One region of the Pseudomonas germanica genome, then DNA from elsewhere that is predicted to be linked to it. Evidence: riboswitches for the same ligand, from Rfam matches in the RefSeq annotation. Region 1 holds a riboswitch; each other region holds the start of a gene.
What was found. Region 1 has a riboswitch for cobalamin ahead of J0G10_RS13470 (ABC transporter substrate-binding protein). Riboswitches for the same ligand answer to the same signal wherever they lie in the genome.
Positions count from the first base shown of each region.

Region 2: it holds a riboswitch for cobalamin, as region 1 does, so the genes downstream of both, J0G10_RS17490 (CbtB domain-containing protein) here and J0G10_RS13470 (ABC transporter substrate-binding protein) in region 1, are expected to answer to the same signal.
Region 3: it holds a riboswitch for cobalamin, as region 1 does, so the genes downstream of both, J0G10_RS14225 (TonB-dependent receptor plug domain-containing protein) here and J0G10_RS13470 (ABC transporter substrate-binding protein) in region 1, are expected to answer to the same signal.
Region 4: it holds a riboswitch for cobalamin, as region 1 does, so the genes downstream of both, cobO (cob(I)yrinic acid a,c-diamide adenosyltransferase) here and J0G10_RS13470 (ABC transporter substrate-binding protein) in region 1, are expected to answer to the same signal.

Region 1 is NZ_CP071586.1:3,001,320-3,005,213, forward strand. It holds gene J0G10_RS13465 (FecCD family ABC transporter permease) at 1-781, opposite strand, end outside; gene J0G10_RS13470 (ABC transporter substrate-binding protein) at 790-1,803, opposite strand; cobalamin riboswitch at 1,948-2,141, opposite strand; gene J0G10_RS13475 (Ppx/GppA family phosphatase) at 2,184-3,119, opposite strand; gene J0G10_RS13480 (hypothetical protein) at 3,128-3,397, shown strand; gene phnX (phosphonoacetaldehyde hydrolase) at 3,467-3,894, opposite strand, start outside.
Region 2 is NZ_CP071586.1:3,948,528-3,952,421, forward strand. It holds gene J0G10_RS17475 (sugar phosphate isomerase/epimerase family protein) at 1-883, shown strand, start outside; gene J0G10_RS17480 (AzlC family ABC transporter permease) at 873-1,565, shown strand; gene J0G10_RS17485 (hypothetical protein) at 1,558-1,884, shown strand; cobalamin riboswitch at 1,919-2,140, shown strand; gene J0G10_RS17490 (CbtB domain-containing protein) at 2,264-2,461, shown strand; gene J0G10_RS17495 (CbtA family protein) at 2,473-3,171, shown strand; gene J0G10_RS17500 (cobalamin biosynthesis protein) at 3,168-3,581, shown strand; gene cobM (precorrin-4 C(11)-methyltransferase) at 3,663-3,894, shown strand, end outside.
Region 3 is NZ_CP071586.1:3,179,304-3,183,197, forward strand. It holds gene J0G10_RS14225 (TonB-dependent receptor plug domain-containing protein) at 1-1,739, opposite strand, end outside; cobalamin riboswitch at 1,832-2,037, opposite strand; gene J0G10_RS14230 (LysR family transcriptional regulator) at 2,085-2,978, opposite strand; gene J0G10_RS14235 (zinc-binding alcohol dehydrogenase family protein) at 3,089-3,894, shown strand, end outside.
Region 4 is NZ_CP071586.1:2,149,628-2,153,521, reverse strand. It holds gene bluB (5,6-dimethylbenzimidazole synthase) at 1-119, opposite strand, end outside; gene J0G10_RS09545 (cobyrinate a,c-diamide synthase) at 116-1,516, opposite strand; gene cobO (cob(I)yrinic acid a,c-diamide adenosyltransferase) at 1,513-2,124, opposite strand; cobalamin riboswitch at 2,206-2,435, opposite strand; gene J0G10_RS09535 (hypothetical protein) at 2,599-3,183, shown strand; gene J0G10_RS09530 (PQQ-dependent sugar dehydrogenase) at 3,250-3,894, shown strand, end outside.

The sequences.
Region 1 (3,894 bases):
AACCGATCGAACCGACAATCGACACCATCACTGCCGTCACCAGCGCCGCACAACCGATCAGCAGAATCTGCACACGCCGCACCGGAATGCCGAGCGACGCCGCCGAATCCGCACCAAAGGTAAATGCATCCAGCGCCCGCCGATGCCACAGGCACACAACCAACCCCAACACGGCCACTGGCACCGCCAGCCACACCGACGGCCAGCGCACGCCGCCGAGATTGCCCAGCAGCCAGAACATGATCCCGCGTGCCTGCTCGGAGCTTGCCGAGCGGGTGATCAGAAACGCCGTCAGCGCATTGAACAGCTGCGAACCGGCGATCCCCGCGAGAATGATCTGCCCGGTACCGCTGGCGGAGCCGCTGACCCGCGCCAGCACAATCACCAGCACGAACGCCGTGACCGCGCCGGCGAAGGCACCGACCGAGAGTGAGATGATCCCGGCACCTACGCCAAGCAGCGCGACCATCACGGCCCCGGTCGAGGCGCCGGCAGAAATGCCCAGCAGATACGGATCGGCCAACGGATTGCGCAGCAGCGACTGCAAAATCACTCCGCAGGTCGCTAAGCCGGCACCGCATGCCGCCGCGACCAATGCCCGGGTCAGGCGGTAGTTCCAGACGATGCCTTCATCGATCGGGTCGAGGACATGCCCGGCGCCCCACAATTTGTTCGCTAGCACTTGCAACACCACGTCCGGTGCAATCGAGGTTTCACCGATGGCCACGCCGGCGACCACTGCAATCAACAGGGTCGCCAGGGCCAGGAGCGTGCGGATCAGGCTGGCACTCATTGCGACAGGTCATAGCCGTTGATGGCCGTGGCCAATTGCTCAATGCCCTCGAACATGCGCAGGCTGGCCTGCATGGCCATGGCATCAAGAATGATGATGCGGTTGTGCTTCACCGCGTCCATGTTGCGCGTCACCGGATCACTGCGCAGGAAGGCGAGTTTCTTTTCATAGTCGTCGGCGGGGAAACGTCGACGATCCATGCGCGCGATGACCAGGAAGGTCGGATTGGCCTTGGCGATGGTTTCCCAACCGACGGTTGGCCACTCCTCATCGGACGCCACCACGTTGCGCACGCCGAGGGTGCTGAGCATGAAATCGGGAACGCCTTTGTGCCCGGCCACGAACGGCTCGATGTCCATTTGTGCGCTGGAGAACCACACCAGCGCGCTGGCGTCTTTGAGCTGTTTGCCTTGGGCGGTGGCAATCGATTTGGCGAGACTGGCCTTGAGTTGATCATTGAGCTGCTGGCCACGCTCCTGAACATCGAAGATCTGCGCCAGTTGGCTCACGCTTTTGTAAATCGTCTCGATGCGAAACGGCGCCAGTCGCGTGCCATCGGCGCCGACGAGGTTGTCCTTGGCTTCGCAATCGGAAGGCAGCAGATAGGTCGGAATCTTCAGTTCATGAAACTGCTCGCGAGTGCCCACCGCGCCTTGCGGGCCGACCATCCATTCCAGTTCCACGGCGACCAGTTCCGGACGCTTGCCGATCACCGATTCGAAACTCGGTTCGTTGTCAGCCAGACGCTCGATCTTGTCATCCTGCGCTTTGTATTTGGCCAGCACATTGTTGAACCACAACGAGGTGCCGACGACTTTGTCGCCCAGGCCCATGGCGTAGAGCATTTCCGTGCCGGCCTGGCCGATGGTCACGGTGCGCGTCGGTGCGTGCTGGAAGGTCAGGGTGCTGCCGCAGTTCTCGACCGTCAGTGGATAGACAGTCGGTGCCGCCTGCGCCAGGGCGCCAAGGCTCAGGCCGGTAAAGAGGGTGGCAACGCGGGGCAGCAGCATGGGGCAGTCTCCAGGGGAACCGTACGGGGAGCGGGAGAGTACGGTCTGGAAACACACCATCGAACGCGGTCAGGAAAACAGCGCAAGGCCGGGCAGCCAACGAAGACGCGCACGGCACGATGTCCTTCCCGGACACCCCGCCGGTTAGTAATTACTGTGCCGGCAGGTCTCCTGACTGATGCGTCATCGCCTGGCTCCGGCCTTCCCGGGATTCACCCAGTGGCAGTCGTGGAGCAGGCTCGGCACCTACAGTTGCGGGGGCAGTTCCGATCAGTGCTGTGCAAGCACCTCGGATTCCCTATTAGTCCCGTTCGGGAACCGACGGCGGCATGGTAGTCGATCGAGCCGCTGAAGGGGAGACGAATCTGCCGTGGCGAGGATTAGTGTTGGCTCATCAAACCGTGCAATACGCCCAAACGCAGGCCCGGTTCGGAGGGCAGCATTTGTGCGATACCGAATACTTTGAATGCCGCCAGCATTAACACCAGACCGCCGGGCAGAATGCTCTGGCGGTGTGGTTGCAGACCGGCAAGCTTGAGTTGTTGCACGTTGTTTACCTTCAACAACAGCAGCGACAGGCGCAGCAGTCCGCCGTAGGTGATGCCGTCCTGACCGAAGTCGTTGAGGCGATTGGTCTTGAGCACTTTGGCGAGCATGCGCGCGGTGCCGGAAGAGCCGATGGTCTGCTGCCAGCCTTGCGCGCGATAGCGCTTGGCGACATGTTCAAACTGCAGAATGGCGAAGCGTTCAGCCTCCTGTAGCGCGCCGGCGGACACATCGCCGCCGCGAAAGAATCGCGTGCTCAAGGTGCCGCTGCCGATGGCGATGCTTTCGGTTAACAAGGGTTGTGAGCCCTGGCCGAGGATCAGCTCGGTGGAGCCGCCGCCGATGTCGACTACCAGGCGCAGGTCGTCGGCGCTGGGCAAGGCGTGAGTTACGCCGGCGTAGACCAGCCGCGCCTCTTCATGGCCGCAAATGACGTCGATGGGAAAGCCCAGATGCCGCTCGGCACTGGCCAGAAAAAGTTGCGCGTTGTCCGCTTCACGCACCGCGCTGGTGGCCACCGCACGAACACGGCCGGCCTCGAAACCACGCAGCTTCTTGCCGAACCGCGCCAACGCCTGCCAGCCGCGATCCAGTGCCAGTGCATCCAGCGCACCACCGTCAAAGCCTTCGGCAAGGCGCACCGGCTCGCGCAGGGTTTTCACTTCCTGAATCTGCAAGCCTTTGCGGCTGCGCACCGACTGGCCGATCATCAGGCGAAAGGCGTTCGAACCCAGGTCGATGGCGGCAAACAGCGAGGCGTCGTCTTTCATGGGAATCCTTGCAGAGCATCCGTCGCGAGGCTCAAGACGGTTTGCGAGGATTCTGCCGTGATCTTGATGACATCCTGATGACGGGGGCGGGGCGGTTGAATGAATTTTCGGCTGTCATGACACTGTCATTATCCGGCGTCTATGCTGCGGTCAATACATCGCGTGTTCTTAAAGTTTTTGCTGCCATTTTTGGCAGCTTTTTTTTGCCCGCGATCTGGCTGTTGATCGTTCCCACGCTCTGCGTGGGAATGCCTCTAGGGACGCTCTGCGTCCAGTGACGCGGAGCGTCACGGGCTGCATTCCCACGCAGAGCGTGGGAACGATCAGCGCGGGGTGCGGACGATCAATTAGCAGGACTGCGGAGTTTCGCCCCGGGCCAGGCGCGCATTGATGTCGTCGATCACTTCGGGCAGCTCGGCGATGGTGTCGATCAGGTAGTGCGGGCGCGAAGGGGCGAACATCTTGCCGATTCGCGCACGCTCTTCCGCCAGTCGATCCGACGGCAACGCCTTGTATTGCTCATAGGTCAGGCCCAGTGCGTTGCCGGAACAGGTCAATGCCACCGTCCACATGCCGGCTGCGCGCCCTTCGAGAATCCCCGGCCAGGTGTCGTCGACCTTGACGCAGGCGGCCACGTCATCGATGCCCAGGGCAATCACGTTGGCCAAGGCCTGCGCCGGATACGGCCGGCCATTGGGCACTTCATCGGTGGCGACGACATGGTCGGCGACGTAGCCATTTTCCCGCGCCAGTTCGACGACCTTGGCCATCACCA
Region 2 (3,894 bases), 950 kb from region 1:
CCCGATCAGCGCTCACTTCCCGATGATCTCCTTTTCCACCAATGTCTACGACAACCCTGCAGACATCCTGGGTTCGATCACCGATCTGGCCAGACATTTCCAAGCGGTCGAGTTCGAGATCGGCGAAGACGCCGAAAAAACCTTCTGGTCGTTGACCGCCGAAGACCGGTCTGAGCTTGCCGGGAAAATCCGCAGCTTCGCCGAACACAATGGCATCACGCTGACCGTCCACGCCGGATGGTGGGGTCGCCAGTACAACCTGTGTTCCCCGGATTTGACTGAACGTGCCCAAGCGGTGGACTGCCTGAGTGCCGCCGTGGAGTTTTCCCACGAGGCCGGCGCCACCAGCGTCACTTTTCATCCCGGCTACAAAGATCAACTGGAAAACGGCGAACTGCTGGACAACCTGATAGTAGCGATCAACGAGGTGACCAAGCGCTGCAACACCGATGGCATCGCCCTGTGCCTGGAGAACATGGGCGGTCAGCGGCCGAAATTCCCGGTCTTCACCGTCGAGGAACACCTGCGCTTTCACAAGGAGACCGGGTGCTTCGTGACCATCGACGTGACGCATCTGTGCTCACTGCTGCCGTATGGTGAAAGCCTGTTCAAAGCCATTGCCGATCTGGCGCCGGTTACCCGGCATCTGCACATTGCCGACCTCAACAACACCCACCATCAACATCTGCCGATTGGCGAAGGCAACTTGCGCCTGAGCGATGTGCTCAATCGCTTCGCGGTCAACGGCTATCGGGGTGTGGCCGTGGTGGAAGAGTTCATTCCGCGCTTCTCCACCGAGTACTACCTGGAAAAAGCCCTGGCCTATAAGAACGGCGTAGAGCAATTGCTGGCCGGCTCGCGGCACAGCACTCATGCTGGTTGAGTCGAACCTGGCAAAACCGGCGTCGCGCAGCGAGATCGCGACCGGTATCCGCGATGCGCTACCGTTCGTCTTCTCTCTGCTGCTGACCTTCACCCTGATCGGCATGCTCGGGCGCCGCCATGGTCTGGATCTTCCGGCCATGGTGGTTTTCAGCGGTACGGTAATGGCCTCGCCGTTGCAACTGACGCTGCTGGAAACCCCCGCGCACCTGCTTAACGCCTTTGGCGTGCTGGTCTCGGCGCTGAGTATCAACTTGCGTTTTCTGGTCTTCACACTGAGCCTGAAATCCAGCCTCCAGGGCCCGGTCAAAGCGTTCGTCCCCGCCCTGGCGGTGATGGCAAATGCGGCTTTCACGTTGATGTCGATCCGCAAGGATCAGCAACCGATCAGCCGCCCGTATGCCAACACCGTGTGCTTTCTGCTGTACGCCGCCGCCCTGCTTGGCACCGTGGTCGGGTATTGCTTCGCCAGCGTGGCCGACAACGCAGTGATGGATCACGTCAGTGTGGTGATCGCGATTTTCATCAGCGCTTCGCTTGGCAAGATGGCCCGCGACCGTCACAGCTTCCATGCGCAATGGATTGCCGGCCTGGCCACCGCCGCGAGCTTGCTGTGGCTGGGCGAGGTCAGCTTGCTGCTGGTGCTAGCCATCACCGTTCTGACGAGCTATGTCTATGATTGAACCTGGTACTTTCTGGCTGTACGTACTGATTTGCGCGCTGGTTTCGATCGTCTGCCGCTTGCTGCCGCTGGCCGTCGATGTCGAACGGCTTTCGGCAACTGCCCGCGCTTTCATCGATCGTCTGGGAAAATACACATCGGTGGCGATGCTCGTCAGCCTGCTGGCGGTCTCACTCTATCCTTTGGCCAGCCAGCACCTGGCGGCCATGCCATGGATCCTGCCGGTGGCGTTGGCGTGGCTGCTGAGCCTGACGCGAATCAAATCCTATTATGCGTTCCTGATGGCGCTGGGGGTGTACGTCCTGCTGATCATGCGCTAGGCGCCGATTGACTCAAATCCCCCGCCCATGCTCTCCTACACAACTTGTTACGGGTGCCCTTCACAGGGTGAAACGGGAAACCGGTGAATCATGTGCTTTACTCAAGCCCATGTCAGTCCGGTGCTGCCCCCGCAACGGTAAGCGAGCGAAGCGTCAAAACCACTGTGCCGATACGGTATGGGAAGGTGACGCTTGCAGGTCGGCCTGACGCCAACCCCTCGTGAGCCCGGAGACCGGCCCGCAACACACAGCCCGCATTTGTGCGGCGCTGCACATAACAAACCCGCGGTGGGCGGGCGCTGTTCGAACCTCTGCGAGCCCGACCCGCAGGGGTTTTCATGCGCTCTATTCACCCGCTGACACTCCAGAGGGAAGCGCCATGTCGATCATCAGCAGCACCGGCAGCAACACGGACAAAATCGCCAGCACCACCACCCTGAGCCAACGCCTGACCGCCGCGATCTTTGCATCGATCCTCGGCGCCAGTCTGGTTTACTTTGCCGGCTTCTCGCACATCGAAGCGGTGCACAACGCCGCCCACGATACCCGCCACAGCGCCGCGTTCCCGTGCCATTGAGACCTGCCGACATGATCAAGCGTATCGCGCAAACTGCAGGTTTCTCTGGTCTGCTGGCCGCCCTGCTCCTCACTCTGCTGCAAAGCTTCTGGGTTTCGCCGCTGATTCTGCAGGCGGAAACCTTCGAGAAGTCCGAGCCGGTGGCGGTTCACGAACACGCCGCTGGCGTGGCTGCGCACACCCATGATGCCGAGGCCTGGGAGCCGGAAGACGGCTGGCAGCGCGTAGTCTCGACCACTGGCGGTAATCTGGTCGTAGCCGTCGGTTTCGCCCTGATGCTCGCCGGCCTCTACACCCTGCGCGCGCCGACCAAAACTTCGCAGGGCCTGCTCTGGGGCCTGGCCGGTTACGCGACGTTCGTGCTTGCTCCGACCTTGGGCCTGCCACCAGAACTGCCGGGCACCGCTGCGGCCGATCTGGCTTCGCGGCAGACGTGGTGGATCGGCACGGCCGCTTCGACGGCTGTAGGTCTGTCGCTGATCGCGTTCAGCCGTCACTGGCTGATGAAGGTCCTCGGTGTGGCCATCCTCGCTGTGCCCCACGTGATCGGCGCACCGCAACCGGAAGTGCATTCGATGCTCGCCCCCGAAGCACTCGAAGCTCAGTTCAAAATCGCTTCGCAGTTGACCAACGTGGCGTTCTGGCTGGCCCTGGGCCTGATCAGCGCCTGGTTGTTCCGCCGCAACAGCGCTGGTCAATACCACGCATGACCGATGACCGCGCAGCGCCGACCTTCGTGGTCGGCCTGGGCTGCCAGCGCGGCTGCCCGGCCAGTACGCTGCGCGCGTTACTCGATCAAGCGTTACAGGCGCATCGCATTGAGCTTGAGGCGGTGAAAGCGCTGGCCAGTATCGACTTGAAGCGCGACGAGCCCGGCCTGCAAGAACTTGCTGCACAACTGGCTCTGCCCCTGCTGTACTTCAGCAGTGACGAACTGGCCAGCTACCAACAGCGGCTCAGTCACCATTCACAGATTGCTTACGAACGCACCGGTTGCTACGGCGTCGCCGAAAGTGCCGCGCTTGCGCTCGCTGAACAGCTGATTCAAGCGCCGGCAAAACTGCTGATCTCCCGGCAAAAATATGCTCAGGCAACGCTGGCATTGGCCGGCGCGGCGTAAAATCCCGATAATCCCCGCCATTGATCATGAGCGTTGTTCATCTGCAACGCAGTCGTGCCCTCTTTTACTCAGGATTCAACGATGACCGTCTACTTCATCGGCGCCGGCCCCGGCGACCCGGAATTGATCACTGTCAAAGGCCAGCGGCTGATTCGCAGTTGCCCGGTGATTATCTACGCAGGTTCGCTAGTGCCGGCGGCGGTACTCGACGGCCATCAAGCCGAAACGGTGGTGAACAGCGCCGAATTACATCTGGAACAGATCATCGAATTGATCAAGACCGCGCATGCCAAGGGTCAGGATGTGGCGCGGG
Region 3 (3,894 bases), 180 kb from region 1:
CTTTTGATGTCACGAATGTAGCGGATCGCACCGCCGGCACCCCACAGGCGGCTTTCCGATTCATAGCCCACGCGCGAGCGGGCGAAGAAGCTCGGGATATCGTTGAGGGTCACACCGCTGCGCGATTCGGTGAGGTCGCGGGTCATGTCCGCTTGCAGGCTCCACTGATCGTTGAGCGCGAGTTTGGCGTCGGCCTCGAAACCACGCATACGCACCTGGCCTTCACCGTTGACCCATTGAATGTCGTCGAGGGTGATCAAGTCGTCGATCTTGCGTTTGAACAGGGTCACGCTGGCGCTGAATTCGCGGTCGAGCAGAAAGCCTTTGTAGTCGACACCCAGCTCCGCATTGCGGCTTTTTTCCGGCTTCAGGTTGCGATTGCCGATCTCGTCGCCCGGTTCATTGACGAACAGCTGCTCGGCGTTCGGCAGTTTGTAGGCGCTGCCGTACTGACCGCGCACCGACCAGTTGTCGTTGAGGTCATACAGCGAAGTGAGCATGCCGACCGTGGCACTGTCGCCGCCGCTCATGGCTTCGTGGCGAACGCCTATGCTCGGGTGCCAGTCGGGCAGGGCGTCGATCTGCGGACGCAGTTGCGTGTAGAAAGCGTGGGCTTCGGCCTTGTCGTTATCGATGATCAACACATCATCCTGGCCCTTGAACCATTGATTGTCGGTGCCAAACACCAGTACATGATCGCCGGGCAATTCAGCCTTGCCTTCGGCCTGCACACCCCAGTCGGTGAAGCCCCAATAGTCGTTGTGGTTAATGACTTTGGTGCCGCCGCCCTCCCGGTTGTTGACGCGGGTATAACGCGTGTCCCAGTCGTTGATATGGCCTTTGACGAAGTAGCTCAGGCGCTCATTGACGGCCTGCTCGAAGGTCGCCGTGGCGATCTGCTGCACGCGGTCGTTAGTGGTCTTGTGGTTGTCGACCGGGCGGGCGAAATCGAGGTTGGCGTCGGCGTATTGGTAAAACAGCTCCAGCCGCGAATCGTCGTCGAACGACTGAATCGCCTTGCCGCCGAACGTGGTGACTTCGTAGGCGCGATCCTTGCCGGAATCGTTTTTCATGTCGCGGTTGCGATAGGGCTGGTAACCGTCGGAGACGTTGTGACTGACGTACGCCAACAAACCGAGGTCGCCGAAGCCGTTAGTGAAGATATTCTCGACGCGGGCGTCTTCGGTGGTGCCGCCAAAGCTGTCGACGCCTAGATTCACTTCGCCGGCGGCTTTGCGCGATTGCGGGCTGCGGGTGACGATGTTGATCACACCGGACACGGCCTGGGTGCCGAACAACAGGCTCTGCCCACCCTTGAGCACTTCGATGCGTTCGATGGCGTTGGCCGGCAGGGTGTCCAGATAGAGGCCGCCGTACAGGCGATTGTTCAGGCGCACGCCGTCGAGCAGGATCAGCGTGTCGTCGTTGCGCCCGCCGAGCAGCGAATAGGTGCCGTAGTCGAAAGGGCCGTTTTTCGGCGCAACATACAAGCCTGGAATGAACATCTGCATCACGCGGCTGACATCGGCGCTGGGGCCGGCGCGTTCGATCTGTTCGCGGCTGACGATTTCGACCTTGCTGCCGAATCTGGCCATGTCGGCGACGGTGGTGGACTCCACCGACGGTGCGGAAACGATTTGTTGATTGAGTTCCAGCGGCGCGTCGTCGGCCAGTAGCAGCGGGCTGAACAGGCAGCCAAGGAACAGGGTTGGAGCAGAAGTGTTGAAAGGTCGAATCATTGTCTTCTCGAAAAGGATCTTCGCAGAAGAGCATGCAAGAGAAGGCATCGCGCGCAGCCAATACCGGCCCATGCCCGCCCACCGCAGGATTTTGCCAAACGAAATTCCAGGCCGGTCTCCGGGCTCGCGCGTATCGAGGTTTTCACCTTCCCATGGCCGTCTGGCCACAGTGGTGTATTGAAAACATCACGCGCATACCGTTGCGGGGGCAGCACCGGACTTGTTCGAAAAGAACGTACCGGTTTCCCGTTTCACCCCATGCACGGCGGCATGGGACACCTGAAACTGGCCGGCATCTGAACATTCGAGGAGCGTCTCGTCAATGTGGCAACCAACGGGGGGGAGCTATTGGATGCGTTCCAGAGCGACAAACTGGCCACTCAACCACGCATAAAGCTGAGACACCGCCGGGGTGATCTGCTTGCGATGCGGGCACACCAGACTCAACGGTGAGGCATTGCCGGGAAAATCCTTCAGTAGCACGACCAGTCGCCCTGCGATCACGTCTGCACTGACGTCCAGCCAGGATTTGTTGGCGATGCCTTCGCCGCTCAACGCCCAGCGGCGCACGATGTCGGCGTCGTCGCTGAACATCGGTCCCGAGACCTGGATCGTTTCACTGCCCAGGCTCCACTTGTCGTAGATCCGGCCGCCTTGCTGGTAGAGCAGGCAAGCGTGGTTGTGCAGATCGTCCGGCGTTTGCGGGTATCCGTGGCGCTCCACGTATTCCGGTGCGGCGACCAGCACCCGCCGGTTCCACGGTGCCAGCGGCAGCGCCACGTAGTTGGCATCTTCATTCGAGCCGTATCGAATCGCCACGTCTACCGGGTCACGAAACAAGTCGGCCATCTGGTCCGACAGGGAAAAGCGCAAGGTCAGTTCCGGGTGCTGGCGGCGAAACAGTGTGAGCCACGGCAGCAAAATGTTGCGCCCCAGATCGGACGGCGCCGTCACTTGCAACACGCCGCGCAACGTGGCGCTTTCACCGCGCAGGTTTTCCTTGCCTTGCTTGAGCGCCTCCAGCACCGAGTGGGCGGTGGGCAAGTATTGCTCGCCCTCGGCGGTTAATCGCAGGCTGCGGGTGGTGCGCGCAAACAGGCGCACGTCCAGCTCACGCTCCAGACGCTTGATCGCCGCGGCAACCTGACCGGGCAATAAATCCGCCTCATGGGCGGCAGCGGTGAAGCTGCCCAGCGCGGCGCTGCGGGTGAACAAACCAAGATCATCGATGCGGATCATTTTCACTCCTGCAGTGAAAGTGTTGGCGCATTCTGCTGGTTTTTCTTTGTGCTTGGGAAGTCGAAGATGGCGGCAAGCGAGCACATCAGCTCTTCAGACAGCGAGTTTCCATGAAAGCCATCACCTTCACCCAACACGCTTTGCCCATTGAAGATCCGCAATCGTTGCAGGACATCGACCTTCCGGTGCCAACTCCCGGCCCCCGGGATTTGCTCGTAGAAGTTCGTGCGGTGTCGGTCAATCCGGTCGATACCAAAGTACGCGCCGGAACTTTCACCAAAGAACCGAAAATCCTCGGCTGGGATGCCGCCGGTATTGTCCGCGAGGTCGGGGCTGAAGTGACGCTGTTTCAGCCTGGCGACGAAGTGTTCTACGCAGGCTCCCTTGCCCGCACCGGCAGTTATAGCGAATTTCATTTGGTGGACGAGCGAATCGTCGGGCACAAACCGCGTTCGTTAAGTGCTGCGGATGCCGCGGCATTGCCGTTGACCTCGATCACCGCCTGGGAGCTGTTGTTTGACCGTCTCGGTGTCACCGAAGGTTCAGGGCAGGGCAAGTGCCTGTTGATCACGGGGGCAGCGGGCGGCGTCGGTTCGATGCTGGTGCAATTGGCCCGACAGTTGACGCAGCTGACTGTCATCGGCACCGCCTCACGGCAGGAAACGGCTGACTGGGTCCGGCAATTGGGCGCGCATCACGTCATCGATCACAGTCAGCCGCTGCTCGCACAGTTGCAGGCACTGGGCATCGACGAGGTCAGCCATGTCGCCAGCCTGACCCATACCGAGCAGCATTTTGCGCAGCTGATCGAAGTGCTTCAACCACAAGGGCGTCTGGGCGTGATCGACGATCCTGAAAGCCTCGACGTGATGCCGCTCAAGCGCAAGTCGCTGTCGCTGCACTGGGAGCTGATGTT
Region 4 (3,894 bases), 850 kb from region 1:
AGTCGGCGCAACAGCTCCGGCTCGACGCTGCCGCCGGTGAAGTGGCGCATGTCGCGGCGTTCGGCGATGGCTCTATAAACCGCTTCGCGCTCGGCTTCGGAGAATGTGTTGTCGGTCATGACCTCTTCGCGAGCAGGCTCGCTCCCACAGGGGATTGCATTGCTTCAGTCACCACCGTCTCAACTGTGGGAGCGGGCCTGCTCGCGAAGGCGCCTTCGGAATCAGGCGCAAACAGTGCAGCGACAGCCACAGGATTCGACGGAAAATAAAAGTGCACATAAGAAGCCGTCATCCGCCCCTCACGATAAACCGCCTCGGCGCCACGCCCCCCATTCGGGCTCAAGCCACGCGCAATCGGCGTCAACTCAGTCGTCGTCAACGAATGATGATAAGTGTGCCCGCGCAACGACCCTTCCGGCAGATCCACCGCTTGCAACGCCAACGCCGCCAGACGCTTCTGCATCACCGCATCGCCCTTAAGCAGCCCGACCAATTCAGCGCGGGTACCTTCAACGTCAGTCAACGAATCGAGCAGATACAGCATCCCGCCACACTCGGCGAGCAACGGCTTACCCGCCGCATGATGCGCGCGAATCGCCTCACACATCGCGGTGTTCTGCGACAACGCAACGTGGTGCAGTTCCGGATACCCACCGGGCAAATATAGGCTGTCCGCTTCAGGCAATTGCGTGTCGCGGATCGGCGAGAAGAAACTCAACTCGGCGCCCATCGCCCGCAATAGATCGAGACTCGCGCCGTAGGTAAAAGCAAACGCTTCATCACGGGCGACGGCAATTCGCACATTCTTCAGCAACGGCTCGACAGCGATCACGTCCGGTGCAGCAAACTCCACGGCCGGTGGCAGCGCTACCTCGCAACTGCTGGCCAATGCGTCGGCGGCGGCGTCGAGACGCACATCCAGATCATTCAATTCACTGGCCTGGACCAGGCCGAGATGACGACTTGGCAACTCGATGCCCGTCTCACGGGACAATGCGCCATACCAACGCAGGCCTTCGGTGAGGCTGCCTTCGAGCAATTGCGCATGGCGCAAGGTGCCGACACGGTTGGCCAGCACGCCAGCAAACGGCAAGTCCGGCTGATACCTGGCCAAACCGAGCGCCAACGCACCAAAAGTCTGTGCCATGGCCGTGCCGTCGATCACACCGAGCACCGGCACGCCGAAGTGCCGCGCCAGATCGGCGCTGGAAGGCGTGCCGTCGAACAGGCCCATCACGCCTTCGATCAGAATCAGATCCGCCTCATTGGCGGCTTCCCACAACAGACGACGACTTTCCTGCTCGCCGACCATCCACATGTCCAGTTGATACACCGGCGCACCGCTGGCGCGCTCGAGAATCATCGGATCAAGGAAGTCCGGGCCGCATTTGAACACGCGCACTTTGCGCCCCTGATTGCGATGCAAACGGGCGAGCGCGGCGGTGACGGTGGTCTTGCCCTGACCGGAGGCCGGCGCGGCGATGAGCACCGCCGGGCAGTGACGTGGTTGATTCAAAGTTCGACGCCTTTCTGCGCTTTGATGCCGGCCTGGAAAGCGTGTTTGAGCATGCCCATTTCGGTGACCGTGTCGCCCATCTCGATCATTTCCGGCTTGGCCGCGCGACCGGTGACGATCACATGCTGCATCGGCGGACGCGCCTGCAAATCGCTGAGCACCTGATCAAGATCGAGGTAGCCGTGCTTGAGGGCGATGTTCAATTCGTCGAGCACCACCAGGCCGATCGACGGATCACGCAGCAATTCACGGGACACGGCCCACGCGGCTTCGGCGGCGGCGATGTCGCGCTGACGATCCTGGGTTTCCCAAGTGAAGCCCTCGCCCATCACGTGAAAGCGCACTTGCTCGGGGAAGCGCCGGAAGAACAACTCTTCGCCGGTGCTGTTGCGGCCCTTGATGAACTGCACCACACCGCACTGCATGCCGTGGCCCATGGCGCGGGCGAGCATGCCGAACGCCGAGCTGCTTTTGCCTTTGCCATTGCCGGTGAGCACCAGCACCAGGCCGCACTCGTCGGGCGAGTTGGCAATGCGTTCGTCGATCACGGCTTTTTTGCGCTGCATACGCGCCAGATGGCGTTCGTCGCGCTCGGGGGAATCAGTCATGGGGGAGCTCTCCGTTGAGGCTGGATAACGGCGGGCAGGCACAAGAATAGAAGGCAAAAAGCCTGGCATCGCCCACCGTGATGCCGCTGGATGGATCAGGCCGGTCTCCGGGCTCATGAGCGGCGCATGCCTGACTGCGCGCCTTCCCGCTTCTTTCGAGGCAGTGGCTCAAGGCGCAGTTTTCACTCATTTACCGTTGCGGGGGCAGCGCCGGGATCGTGGTGGTTCTTCGTGCGAAGACAACCCTCACCGGCTTCCCTGTTTCACTCTGTCGACGCAGGTCACAGAGCACCTGAAACAAGCCGCGAAGGTTAGAGGGTTGGGGGTGGAGCGTCAATTAAAGAGGCGGCCATCGGGCGAATAACTGCCGCCGATCACTTATCTGCCGCCAATCTTGTGCCACACTGATACAAATGATATCAAAGAGCCATGCTTTTCTCGAAAAGCCCACTACAACAATAAAGGATGATGACGATGCAAGGCATGATCATCAGCAACCCGCGCCTGGAATTCCTGCGCCCGGTGCTTGAACGCTGGTTTGACTGTATCGACCGCTACAACGCCGTGCGCGGCGACAGCGACACCCCTTACTGGCATGACGAGAAAGCCAATCTCGGAGTGCTCTCGGCCGCAGCCTGGATGGCTGAGCTGGTCACTTTGAACGACACTGCCACGCGCAAGCAGAACGAAGAAGGCGAGCGCAATGCCCGCGCCGATCTGTTTCTCGCCGGTGCCGAAGACCGCGCCTTTATCCAGGCCACTCAGCGCTGGCCAAAGGTTACCAACCTGAATCTGACTCAAGCCCTGCTGGACATCACCAACGACGCCAAACGCATCAGCTATGCCAGCGACCTCAAGCTCGGCTGCCTGTTTGTCGCGCCGCAGAAAGCCCAGCACAGCGCCAGCCCCGAAGAACTGCAAGACATGGTCGACGACCTGCAAAAGGAACACACCTGCGCGGTCGCCTGGTATTTCCCCTACGCCTACCGCAAATTGCGCAGCGAAGCGGGCAACTATCACCCGGGCATCGCCGTGCTGTTCAAGGAAGCCCGCGGCTGAGCAGTTGAACCATCGGGCTTGCGCCCTTCTCTATGATTAGGAATGCATTCATAGGGAAGATCAGCAATGCGCAAGCCCCAGCTCGTTTTTGTCATCGCCTTCGCCGGAGGGCTCGCCGCCTGTGGTGAATCCTCCAGCCTGCAAGTCTCCGACGGCACCGGCCCATCACCGAAATTGCCTGAACCAAACAAGACCCTGATTCCGACGGTTAACATTGCCCCGGCGATCGGCTGGCCCGACGGCGGCAAACCGACTGCGGCGGCTGGCACTCAGGTCGCGTCATTCGCCGAAGGCCTCGATCATCCGCGCTGGCTCTATGTGTTGCCCAACGGCGATGTGCTGGTGGCGGAAACCAACGCTCCACCCAAGCCTGATGACAGCAGCGGCATTCGTGGCTGGGTGATGAAGAAAGTCATGGGCAAGGCCGGCGCTGGCGTGCCGAGTCCGAACCGCATCACCTTGCTGCGTGACGCCGATCATGATGGCGTTGCCGAGACCCGCACGGTGTTTCTGCAGAACCTCAACTCGCCGCTCGGCATGACCCTGGTCGGCAACGATCTGTACGTCGCCGATACCGATCGCCTGCTGCGCTTCAACTACGAACCCGGCGCGACCGAGATCAAGTCGCAGCCAATCAAGGTTGTCGATCTGCCCGGCGGCACGCTGAATCACCACTGGACCAAAAACGTTATTGCCAGCAAGGACGGCAGC